3 regions of the Nonomuraea sp. NPDC049646 genome follow, and region 1 is predicted to be linked to each of the others. Evidence: riboswitches for the same ligand, from Rfam matches in the RefSeq annotation. Region 1 holds a riboswitch; each other region holds the start of a gene.
What was found. A riboswitch is a leader RNA that binds a small molecule or an ion and turns the genes downstream of it on or off. The one in region 1 is predicted to bind cyclic di-AMP.
Positions count from the first base shown of each region.

Region 2: linked by a shared signal. The riboswitch ahead of ACIBQ8_RS47660 (C40 family peptidase) and the one ahead of ACIBQ8_RS23275 (C40 family peptidase) in region 1 are both predicted to bind cyclic di-AMP.
Region 3: linked by a shared signal. The riboswitch ahead of ACIBQ8_RS45125 (hypothetical protein) and the one ahead of ACIBQ8_RS23275 (C40 family peptidase) in region 1 are both predicted to bind cyclic di-AMP.

Region 1 covers NZ_JBITLU010000007.1:427,156-430,420, reverse strand. Annotated here, with positions in the region: gene ACIBQ8_RS23280 (NlpC/P60 family protein) at 1-643, shown strand, start outside; cyclic di-AMP (ydaO/yuaA leader) riboswitch at 1,006-1,169, shown strand; gene ACIBQ8_RS23275 (C40 family peptidase) at 1,300-1,782, shown strand; gene ACIBQ8_RS23270 (hypothetical protein) at 1,936-2,769, shown strand; gene ACIBQ8_RS23265 (M48 family metallopeptidase) at 2,781-3,265, shown strand, end outside.
Region 2 covers NZ_JBITLU010000028.1:18,294-21,558, reverse strand. Annotated here, with positions in the region: gene ACIBQ8_RS47665 (3-isopropylmalate dehydrogenase) at 1-971, opposite strand, end outside; cyclic di-AMP (ydaO/yuaA leader) riboswitch at 1,071-1,231, shown strand; gene ACIBQ8_RS47660 (C40 family peptidase) at 1,262-1,852, shown strand; gene ACIBQ8_RS47655 (NAD(P)-dependent alcohol dehydrogenase) at 1,836-2,828, opposite strand; gene ACIBQ8_RS47650 (DUF2306 domain-containing protein) at 3,014-3,265, shown strand, end outside.
Region 3 covers NZ_JBITLU010000023.1:105,484-108,748, forward strand. Annotated here, with positions in the region: gene ACIBQ8_RS45115 (MDR family MFS transporter) at 1-648, shown strand, start outside; gene ACIBQ8_RS45120 (DUF5302 domain-containing protein) at 696-896, shown strand; cyclic di-AMP (ydaO/yuaA leader) riboswitch at 1,062-1,196, shown strand; gene ACIBQ8_RS45125 (hypothetical protein) at 1,372-2,088, shown strand; gene ACIBQ8_RS45130 (alpha/beta fold hydrolase) at 2,143-3,018, shown strand; gene ACIBQ8_RS45135 (hypothetical protein) at 3,082-3,265, opposite strand, start outside.

The sequences.
Region 1 (3,265 bases):
CAACGACCCCGAGAACCTGCTGGCCGGGCTGGCCATGGCCGGGCAGCTCTCGCGCGAGCGGCTGGAGAAGCTGGCCGCGTTCGACCGCGAGAACAAGGGGCTCAAGGCCGAGCGCGACAACGCCGAGACCGCGCTCGCCGACGCCGACAAGGAGCGGGACGCCGTCCAGCGGGAGCGGGCCGAGGTGCTGAAGCTGGTCGGCCAGCAGAAGAAGCTCCTGGACAAGCTGGGGGCCTACAACCCGGGCAACCCCAACAGCACCGGCATCAAGTACACCGGTCCGGCCTCGGGCAGCGCGGCCGCCGTCCTGGGCTTCGCCTTCGCCCAGGTGGGCAAGCCGTACATCTACGGAGGCACGGGCCCGCGCGGCTACGACTGCTCAGGGCTGACGCAGGCCGCCTGGCGGGCCGCCGGAGTCTCGCTGCCGCGTACGACGTGGCAGCAGTGGGCCTGGGGCGCGAGCCGCAAGGTGGACCTCAAGGACCTCCAGCCGGGGGACCTCATCTTCAGCGAGGGGCTCGGGCACGTCAGCATCTACGCGGGCGGTGGCAAGATCGTCCATGCGCCGCAGACGGGCGACGTCGTCAAGGTCGTCCGCCTCGCCGACTACGGCCGCCCCCTGGTCGGAGCGATCCGCCCCTGAATCCCCACCGGGGACTGTCCGCGACCGGAATCGCGGGCCGCTTCGGCGTGCTCGCGACCGTTGGGACGAACGGGACAAACGGGGTGAAAGGGCCCTGACAATCAGGTGTGCCGGGAAGTGTGAGAAGGGTCACAAACCGGTAACGGAACCCTCGGCTCCAACAGGGGTTTCACCCTTTACTTACACCTTTATCTGATCTTTACAGGCCGTGTCTCCCTTTGCCAAATCTTGAACCTTCGGCGTAGTTTCTGGCGTCGCGGTCAGCAAGCCATGCGCACCGCGAATCGACATCGGAACCCCGATGCGGACCAGATAAAAATCCAGCGGTCGCCGCCGATATCCCCGTTCAGGCACAACCATCGGGCGGCGACCTGCCGAGTCCGTGCAGCCAGGAGGCACGGAGCCGGGGACCCAAAGATCCCGTAATCCCCCGGGATCAGGGGTGAATCGGCGCGTTATCGCGCCGTAGGGCGACTTCCAGGCCCGAATCCGTCAGCTAACCCGGTAGGCGTTCGTGGAAGACACAAGGAGAAATCCTGTCTACCTCCCTGCATAACCCCCGTCTGTCCCGTCTTGCCCTGAGGGGCGTCGCACTCACGATGACCGTGACGGCCGGAGGTGCGGTTCTCCATGCCGTGCCGGCCGGGGCGCAGACGGTGAGCGAATCGGCCGCCAGGCTCACCGCGGTGTCCAGCACCGCCAAGGCGGCCACCGCAAGGTCGGCCAGGTCGGCGAAGACCGTCAGGTCGGCCAAGGCGGCCAGAGCCGCCCGGCAGACGTCGAAGGCCCGCAGGGCCGTCGCCGTCGCCAGGCACCAGGTCGGCGACCCGTACCGGTACGGGGCCACGGGCCCTGGTGCGTTCGACTGCTCCGGACTCGTCCAGTACGCCTGGAAGAAGGCCGGGGTGCGACTCCCTCGCGTGGCGAGCAGCCAGTTCGCCCGCATCAAGCGCAAGGTCTCCTGGCGCAATCTCAAGCCGGGCGACCTGATGTTCTTCAACGGGCTGGGCCACGTCGGCATGTACGTCGGCCACGGCAAGATGGTCCATTCGCCGCGGACCGGCGAACGGGTGCGCATCGACAAACTGGGCGGATGGCGGAAGTCGTCGTTCGTCGGCGCGGTGCGTCCCGGCGCGTGACAACGGGCCCCGCCCGGACCCTCCCCGGTCCGGGCCGGGGCCTGTCGCATGCCCGGCCCCATGAAGGGGCCGGTCTCGTGAAGGGGCCGGTCTCGTGCGGGGGCCGGTCTCTTGGAGGGGCAGGGAGGGGCGTGGGCCTACTAGCATCGGGCCGTGTCCTCGCAGGTGCGTCCGTCCCTCCGCGGTCCGCGCCGGCTCCTTTCGGTCCTGCTGCTGGCGACGGCGGTTCTCGTGGTCGCCGACGCGCCGCCCGCCGCCGTCCTGCCCGCCGGGGCGCGCGGGTTGTGGAGCGACGGCGGTCAGGTGGCCCGCGGCGCGCGGTCCGTGGTCGTGGGGCACCGCGCCGACCCCGGCCTGCTGGCCGATCTGGCCCGCCGCGCGGACCTCGCAGGACGGCGGGTGTCCGCGGTGCTCGGCCGGCCGGTACGCGCGCTGGTCGTCGTGCCCGACTCCGACGCCGAGGCGGCCCGCCTGGCGAGCACGGGCCCGCTCGACGGCCTGGCCGCGGTGGCCGACGGCGCCAGGGTGATCGTCGTGCCCGGCTCCTTCGCCCGGCTCACCCCCACGGGACGCGACGTCGTCCTCACCCATGAGCTCACCCACGTCGCCGCGGGCACCGACCGGCTGCCCGTCTGGCTGTACGAGGGGTTCGCCGACTACGTGGCCTACCGCGACGCCGGGCTCCCCGCCGGGACGGCCGCCGCCGAACTCGCCGCCGACGTACGGGCCGGGCGGCTGCCGAGCGAGTTGCCCGGACCTGCGGCTTTCGCCCCCACGGCCGCCGATCCCGGACGGCTCGCGCGGGCGTACCAGGAGGCCTGGATGGCGTGTCGCTTCCTCGCAGACCGGTTCGGTGACGGGACCCTGGTACGGCTCTACCGTGATGCCCGCGTGGCCGGCGTCGATCAGGCGCTCGCCTCCGTGGGGCTCACCGCCGAGACGCTGGCGGCACGGTGGCGCGAGTACGTACGACAGCAGCTCGCGTGAAGGGGAGGCAGATGAGCGAGCGGAACGACCCGCCCCGGGAAGGGGACGAGCCCGCCGGAGCGGTCGCCGCAGGGGCCGACGAGCCCGGCACGGCGGTCGCGGCGGCGCACGGCGGCGGTGTGGCCATCAGGGACGGCGGCGGCGGCGACCGGCCCGGCGACGGCGCGCCGCAGGAGCCGTCCGGCACCAACCAGCCCCCCGAATCCCCGGGCCACCCCGACGACCCGGACGATCCGGACGCCCGCCCCGACGCGGACGCCGACCCCGACACCGAGGACCCCCGCCACCCCCAGCCCGCAACCCCCGACGACCGCCCCCACGCCACCCGCGCCCCCCAGCCCCCCGCGGACACGGACGACCCCGGAAAAGGCAACGGCGAGGGCAAGGGCCACGGCAAGGGCCACGGCAAGGGCCACGGCAAGGGCCACGGCAAGGGCCACGGCAAGGGCAAGGGCAAGGGCAAGGGGCACGGCAAGGGCAAGGGCGACCCCGCCGC
Region 2 (3,265 bases), on a different contig from region 1:
GCGATGTCGGCGGCCACGGCCTGCTCGACCTTGGCGGCCTCGGCGTGCAGGCCGAGGTGGTCGAGGAGCATGCCCACGGACAGGATGGTGGCGGTCGGGTCGGCCTTGCCCTGACCGGCGATGTCGGGCGCGCTGCCGTGCACCGGCTCGAACATGCTCGGCGAGGTGCGCTCGGGGTTGATGTTGCCGCTGGCCGCCAGGCCGATGCCGCCGGCGATCGCGGCGCCGAGGTCGGTGATGATGTCGCCGAACAGGTTGTCGGTGACGATCACGTCGAAGCGCTCGGGCTGGGTGACGAAGAACATCGAGGCCGCGTCGATGTGGCTGTAGTCGGTGGTGACGTCGGGGAACTCCGCGGCCACGCGGTTGACCGTGCGCTGCCAGAGGTCGCCGGCGAAGGTGAGCACGTTCGTCTTGTGGACGAGCGTGAGCTTCTTGCGGGGCCGCGACTGAGCCTTCTGGAAGGCGTACCGCACGACGCGCTCGACGCCGTGGGCGGTGTTCAGCGACTCCTGGGTGGCGATCTCGTGCGGCGTGCCGCGGCGCATGACGCCGCCGGTGCCCGCGTAGAGGCCCTCGGTGCCCTCGCGGACGACGACCATGTCGATGTGCTCGGCGGTGGCGCCGGCCAGCGCGGTCTCGACGCCGGGGAACAGCTTGACCGGCCGCAGGTTGACGTAGTGGTCGAACTCGAACCGGAGCCTGAGCAGCAGGTCGCGCTCCAGGATGCCGGGCGGCACGCTGGGGTCGCCCACGGCGCCGAGCAGGATCGCGTCGTAGCCGCGCAGCTCTTCGAGCACCGCGTCGGGCAGCGTCTCGCCGGTGCGGTGGTAGCGGGCTGCGCCCAGGTCGTAGTGGGTGGGCTCGATCTTCGTGCCCACGGCCTCCAGGACCTTGAGCCCTTCGGCTACGACCTCGGCGCCGATGCCATCCCCGGGGATGACGGCCAGGCGGATGTTACGCGACTCCATGGGCGGTACCTTACCGGCTCGTCTCGGCTGACGAACACATCATCTCAACAACCGGACAATCCGTTTTGGGGGGATTGCGACCTTTTGACCGTTTCGTTAGAGTCCGACGAGCCTAATCCACGCAGCCGCTGCGTGGAGCCGGGGACCCACCTTTCCCCCCGGGGCGAATCGGCCGCGCCTCCCCCCGAGGAGCACCGCCGTAGGGCTACTTCCAGGCCCGAGCCCGTCAGCTAACCCGGCCGGCCACGTGGAAGGACAGTCCCCTGTCTAGCATCGCCATCCTTGTGGCGGTGGCAGCGGGCGCCGCAGGTCTCGCGCCTGCCGCCCCCGCGGCTCCCGTCGCTCCCGCCGCCCCCGCGGCTCCCGCCGCTGCGGCCGCCCCCACCCCCTCCGTCACCCTCACCGGCCCCCAGGTGAAACAGGTCCAGCAACGGCACGTGCCGAAACCGGCCTGGAAGGTCGCCCTCGAATACGCCATGGACAAGCGCGGCACCCCGTACGTGTGGGGCGGCGCCAGCGAACGGGGCTACGACTGCTCGGGCCTCATGCTCCGGGCCTACGAGGACGCCGGCATCGAGCTCCCCAGAACCGCCGCGGAGCAGTACGGCGCCTTCTCCAGGAAGATCTCCTGGAAGGACCTCAAGCCAGGCGACCTGGTGTTCTTCAGCGGCCTCGGCCACGTCGGCATGATCTCCAAGCCCGGCTACATGGTCCACTCCCCCCACACCGGCGACGTGGTGAAGGAGGAACGCCTGTCGCAATGGCGCAGGCAGGCCTTCGTCGGCGCGGTACGCCCCGACCCCAAGGGCGTCAAGCGCTGGGCCGCCTACAAGCAGCTCCAGAAGGCCCCCGCCCCCGCCATGCTCACCGCGACCCTGTGACGACGACCTTCCCCGGGGCGTGCCCCTCCTCCTGGTAGCGGACGGCCGCCGGGAGCTCGCCGAAGGGGAAGGTCCTGTCGATGACCGGGGTGACCGCGCCCCGCTCGATCAGCCCGGTCAGCGTCAGCAGGTTCGCCCTGTTGCTCCCGCAGCGGACGACGTCCGCCCTGACGATCCGCTGCGGGACGAAGGGCCCCGACGCGAGCGCGGCGAACATGTGGCCGGCCGGCTGCACCCAGCGGCCGGCCGGCCCGCCGACCAGCACGTACGTGCCCTTCCTGGTCAGCACGCGGCGGCAGTCGGCCGGCCGGCGTCCGCCCGCCACGTCGAGCAGCAGGTCGAAGCGCCGCCCCGACGCCGCGAAGTCCTCCTTGGTGTGGTCGATGACGTCGTCCGCGCCGAGCGAGCGCACCAGGTCCGCGTTCCGCCCGCTGCACACCCCCGTGACGTGCGCCCCCAGCGCCTTGGCGAGCTGCACGGCGAACGTGCCCACGCCGCCGGACGCGCCGTTGACCAGCACTTTCTGGCCCGGCTGGAGGCGTCCCTCGTCGCGCAGCGCGATCAGCGCGGTGTTGGCCGCCATCGGCACCGCCGCCGCCTGCTCGAACGACAGGCCCGCCGGTTTGGCCGCCACCTCGCCCTGCCGCAGGCAGACGTACTCGCCGAAACCGCCCCCGAGCGACATCGCGTACACCTCGTCGCCGGGACGGAACAGCGTGACGTCCTTCCCGGCCGCCTCCACCTCCCCCGCCACGTCGGCCCCGAGGACGGCGATGCGAGGCCGGCGCAGCCCGACCCCGCCGCCCATGACCCGGGCCAGGTACGGCTCTCCCCGCATGAAGTGCCAGTCGTAGGGCTGCACGGACGTGGCCCGCACCCGGACCAGCACCTCGTCGTCGCGCGGCACGGGCCGCTCGACGTCGGTCAGGACGAGCTGGTCGGGCGAACCGAACGAGCGCAGGACGTACGCCTTCATCGCTTTTCTCCCTTGTGCTGCCGCCGATGTGCCGCCAGTGTGGGCGCGACCTGCGCGGACGCTCAACGGTCGAAAGGCGACGGCTCGATGGCCGAAAGTACGACCGCCCTCCCGCCGATGGTGCGAATCAGGACCGGCCGTCCGCGCGATGACCGGGCGCGGGCGCGGGCGGCACGCTCTCAGGCATGAGATGGATCGCACCCGCCGGGCTGCTCGCGCTCAGCGTCGTCCCCCTGGTCGCCGGCGCGCTCCGGCTGACCGAACTGGCCGCGGGCGCCCCCGTCACGGCGGACAACGCGCGCTTCTTCGCCATGCCGGCGCCGGTGTTGCTGCACATCCCGGCGTCCCTGGTGTTCTGCGTCCTCGGCGCGTTCCAGTTCCAGGCCCGGTTCCGGGCCCGGCGGCCGGGGTGGCACCGCGCGGCGGGGCGGGTGCTG
Region 3 (3,265 bases), on a different contig from region 1:
ACGCTGGTCAACGCGACCTCCTTCGTCACCGCCTTCTGCATGTACGCCGGCGTGGTGTTCCTGCCGCGCTACTTCCAGCAGGCGCTGGGCGTCAGCGCCACCGAGTCCGGGCTGAGGATCTACCCGATGACGCTGGCCATGGTGGCGGGCAGCGCGCTCATGGGCACGCTGATGTCCAGGACGCGCACGTACAAGCCGTGGCTGGTCGGGGCGCCGTTCCTGCTGGCGGCCGGCAGCCTGCTGTGCCTGAACCTCACCGTGCGCACCGACGGCCTGCTGCTGGCCGGGTGGATGGCGCTGCTCGGGCTCGGCATGGGGCCGATGCTGTCGGGGCTGACCGTGGCCGTGCAGCAGGCCGTCGCGCCGCGGTACATCGGCACGGCCTCGGCCAACCTCACCTTCTTCCGGCAGATCGGCGGCTCGGTGGCGCTGGCGCTGGCCGGCACCGCGTACACGTCGGTCATCACCACGGACGCGCCGGTCCACGGGCTCGCGGCCGCGCACGCCTCGGCGGCGGCCGTGGTCATCCCGTCGCTGGGCGTGGCGGGCGCGGTGATCGCCCTGGTCGCGCTGGTCATGATGCCCGGCAGGCGGCTGGAGCAGGCGCCCGCGGCGGAAAGCAGAGTGGAGGCCGGTTTCGCGTCGTAAGCGACGTCGTGCGAAGCTGTGGATGTCCCCAGAACCAGGAGGTCCTCATGGCGGAAACACCGGAGCCGGAAGTCAGCGAGACTCCCGAGGACGAGATGAAGCGCAAGTTCCGCGAGGCGTTGGAACGCAAGCGCGGGCAGCAGGCCGACTCGGCCGCGGGTGGCAGGGGCGTCGACCCGTCGAAGATCCACGGGGCGCACGGTCCGGCAGCGAGTAAAAGATCCTTCAGGCGCAAGAGCGGCGGCTGAAAGGCCCGTTTTAGCAGGGGGTACGGCATGCCGTGCCCCCTTTCTCTTTACCGCGATAGGTAGATCTTTACCCGGTTCATGACGATTCGTTTGTATTTGTCCGAATCTCTGGGTACGGTCTTAACCAATTACCAGCTGGTGGCGTAGTCCCTACCAGGAGAGGGGCGACAGCTGGCGCCGAATCCCGACTCGTCGGGAACCGGGGACCCATCTCATTGGGGTGAATCCGGCCACGTGCCGGTAGGGCATCTCCACGCCCGAACCCGTCAGCTAACCCGGTAGGCGAGATGGAGAGGACTTCACGCATGTACCACCTCGTCGTACCCCCGGACAGTGTAGTGACGACCGCCTGCTGAGCGGTCTCTTCCCTGACTTCCCCCACGCGCCGCGTAACCACCTCTTCGGCGCTCTGCCCGGTTACGCACCGTAGTCACGCGCGTTCCCCCTGTCCCCTCGCGAAGGACTTCACTGCTTCATGTCTCGATTTGGCCTGCGCTCTCTCGCCCTGTTGTCCGTGTCCGCCATGGGCGCGCTGACGATCTCCGCCACCGGCGCCCACGCCGACACCGGCGACGACCAGAAGATCCTGCTCAAGGGTTCCACGAAGGCCTCCTACTTCTGGGACGACTCCTCCGGCCGGGCCGGCGACACCGGCCTCCCCGCCAGCGGCAAGCCCATGCAGAAGGGCCTGGCCGCCAGCCCGAGCTGGCCCCTCATGACCGAGGGCTACGTGACCTACAACGGCAAGAAGATGCCGTTCTTCGTGGGCGACCGCGGCCCCGGCGAGCCCTCCAGCCGTGGCGTCATGCTCGACCTCGACGCCAAGACCTTCGCCGAGCTGACCGGCGGCACCTTCAACCCCGACACGCTCGGCGTGGACGGCAACGGCGGCCGGGGCCACATCAAGATCGACTACGTCATCACCAAGTGGGGCGACGGCAAGGGCAAGAAGAACTACCCCGTGGCCTTCTCCAGCGGCGCGTGGAGCAGGTTCGACGCCAACCCCGCCGAGCCCCCCAAGGTGCTGGCCGACGAGCCCGCCGACAACGCCGAGGACGCGGCCGGTTCGGCCGGCGGCCAGGTCGGTAAGACCGTCGCGATGGGCGGCACCGTGATGGCCGGCGTGCTGGTGCTGGCCGGCGGCGGCGTGGTGCTCGGCGGCGAGCGCCTGCGCAAGCTCCTCAACGACTGATCTGCGGACAGACCGCTCTTTACGCCTCGCGACCAGAATGACATTCTGGTCGCTGTGATCCAGCGCGCAGCCGCCAACGGCATCGAGATCGCCTACGAGAGCTTCGGCTCCCCCGCGGGCAGGCCCCTCCTGCTCATCATGGGACTCGGCGCCCAGCTCATCCACTGGGACGACGAGTTCTGCGAACTCCTGGCCGAGCAGGGGCACCACGTCGTCAGGTTCGACAACCGCGACGCGGGCCTGTCCACCCATCTCCACGACGAGGGCGTGCCCGCATGGGGCGCGCCCTCGCCGTACGTGCTGGACGACCTGGCCGACGACAGCGCCGGGCTCATGGACGTCCTGGGCCTGCCCGCCGCGCACGTCGTCGGCGCCTCGATGGGCGGGATGATCGCCCAGGCGCTGGCCATCCGGCACCCCGCCCGCGTGCTGAGCCTGACCTCGATCATGTCCACGCCCAGCCCGCAGGCGGCCCCGCCGACCGAGGCGGCCGCCGCGGTGCTCTTCGCCAAGCCCGCGACCGACCGCGAGGGGGTCGTCGCCGGCGCGCTGACGACCTGGGCCGTGCTCGGGTCCCCCGGCTGGGAGCTGGACCGCGAACGCGTCACCAGGCTGGCCGGGCTCGCCTTCGACCGCTGCCACGACCCGGCCGGCACGGCCCGCCAGCTCGCCGCCATCATGGCCTCCGGCGACCGCACGTCCGCGCTGGGCGGGCTGACGGTGCCCGCGCTGGTCATCCACGGCGAGGACGACCAGCTCGTGCCGCTCGCCGGCGGGCGGGCCACGGCCGCCGCCATCCCGGGCGCCCGCCTGGTCACCTACCCGGGCATGGGCCACGACCTGCCCCGCGCCCTCTGGCCCGCGATCGTCGCCGAGATCACCGCCCACACCGGCTCGGCGGCGCCCGCCCGGCCGCAGCCCGCCACCTGACCCCGCCGCGTGACCCGCCGCCGGACCCGCCGTCCCGACCCGCCGTGAACCGTGGGACGGCGCTCAGAGCTCCAGTTTCTCCTCGATGACCTTGAGCATGTGCCGGGCCAGGGCCAGGTTGGCCCGGTTGCGGTCGAGGGCCAGGTACAGGAACAGGCCCTTGCCGCTGCGGCCGGTCAGCGGCCGGATGATGTGGTACTGGGCGGTCAGCGTGATCAGGATGTCCTCGATGCCGTCCTTGAGGCCC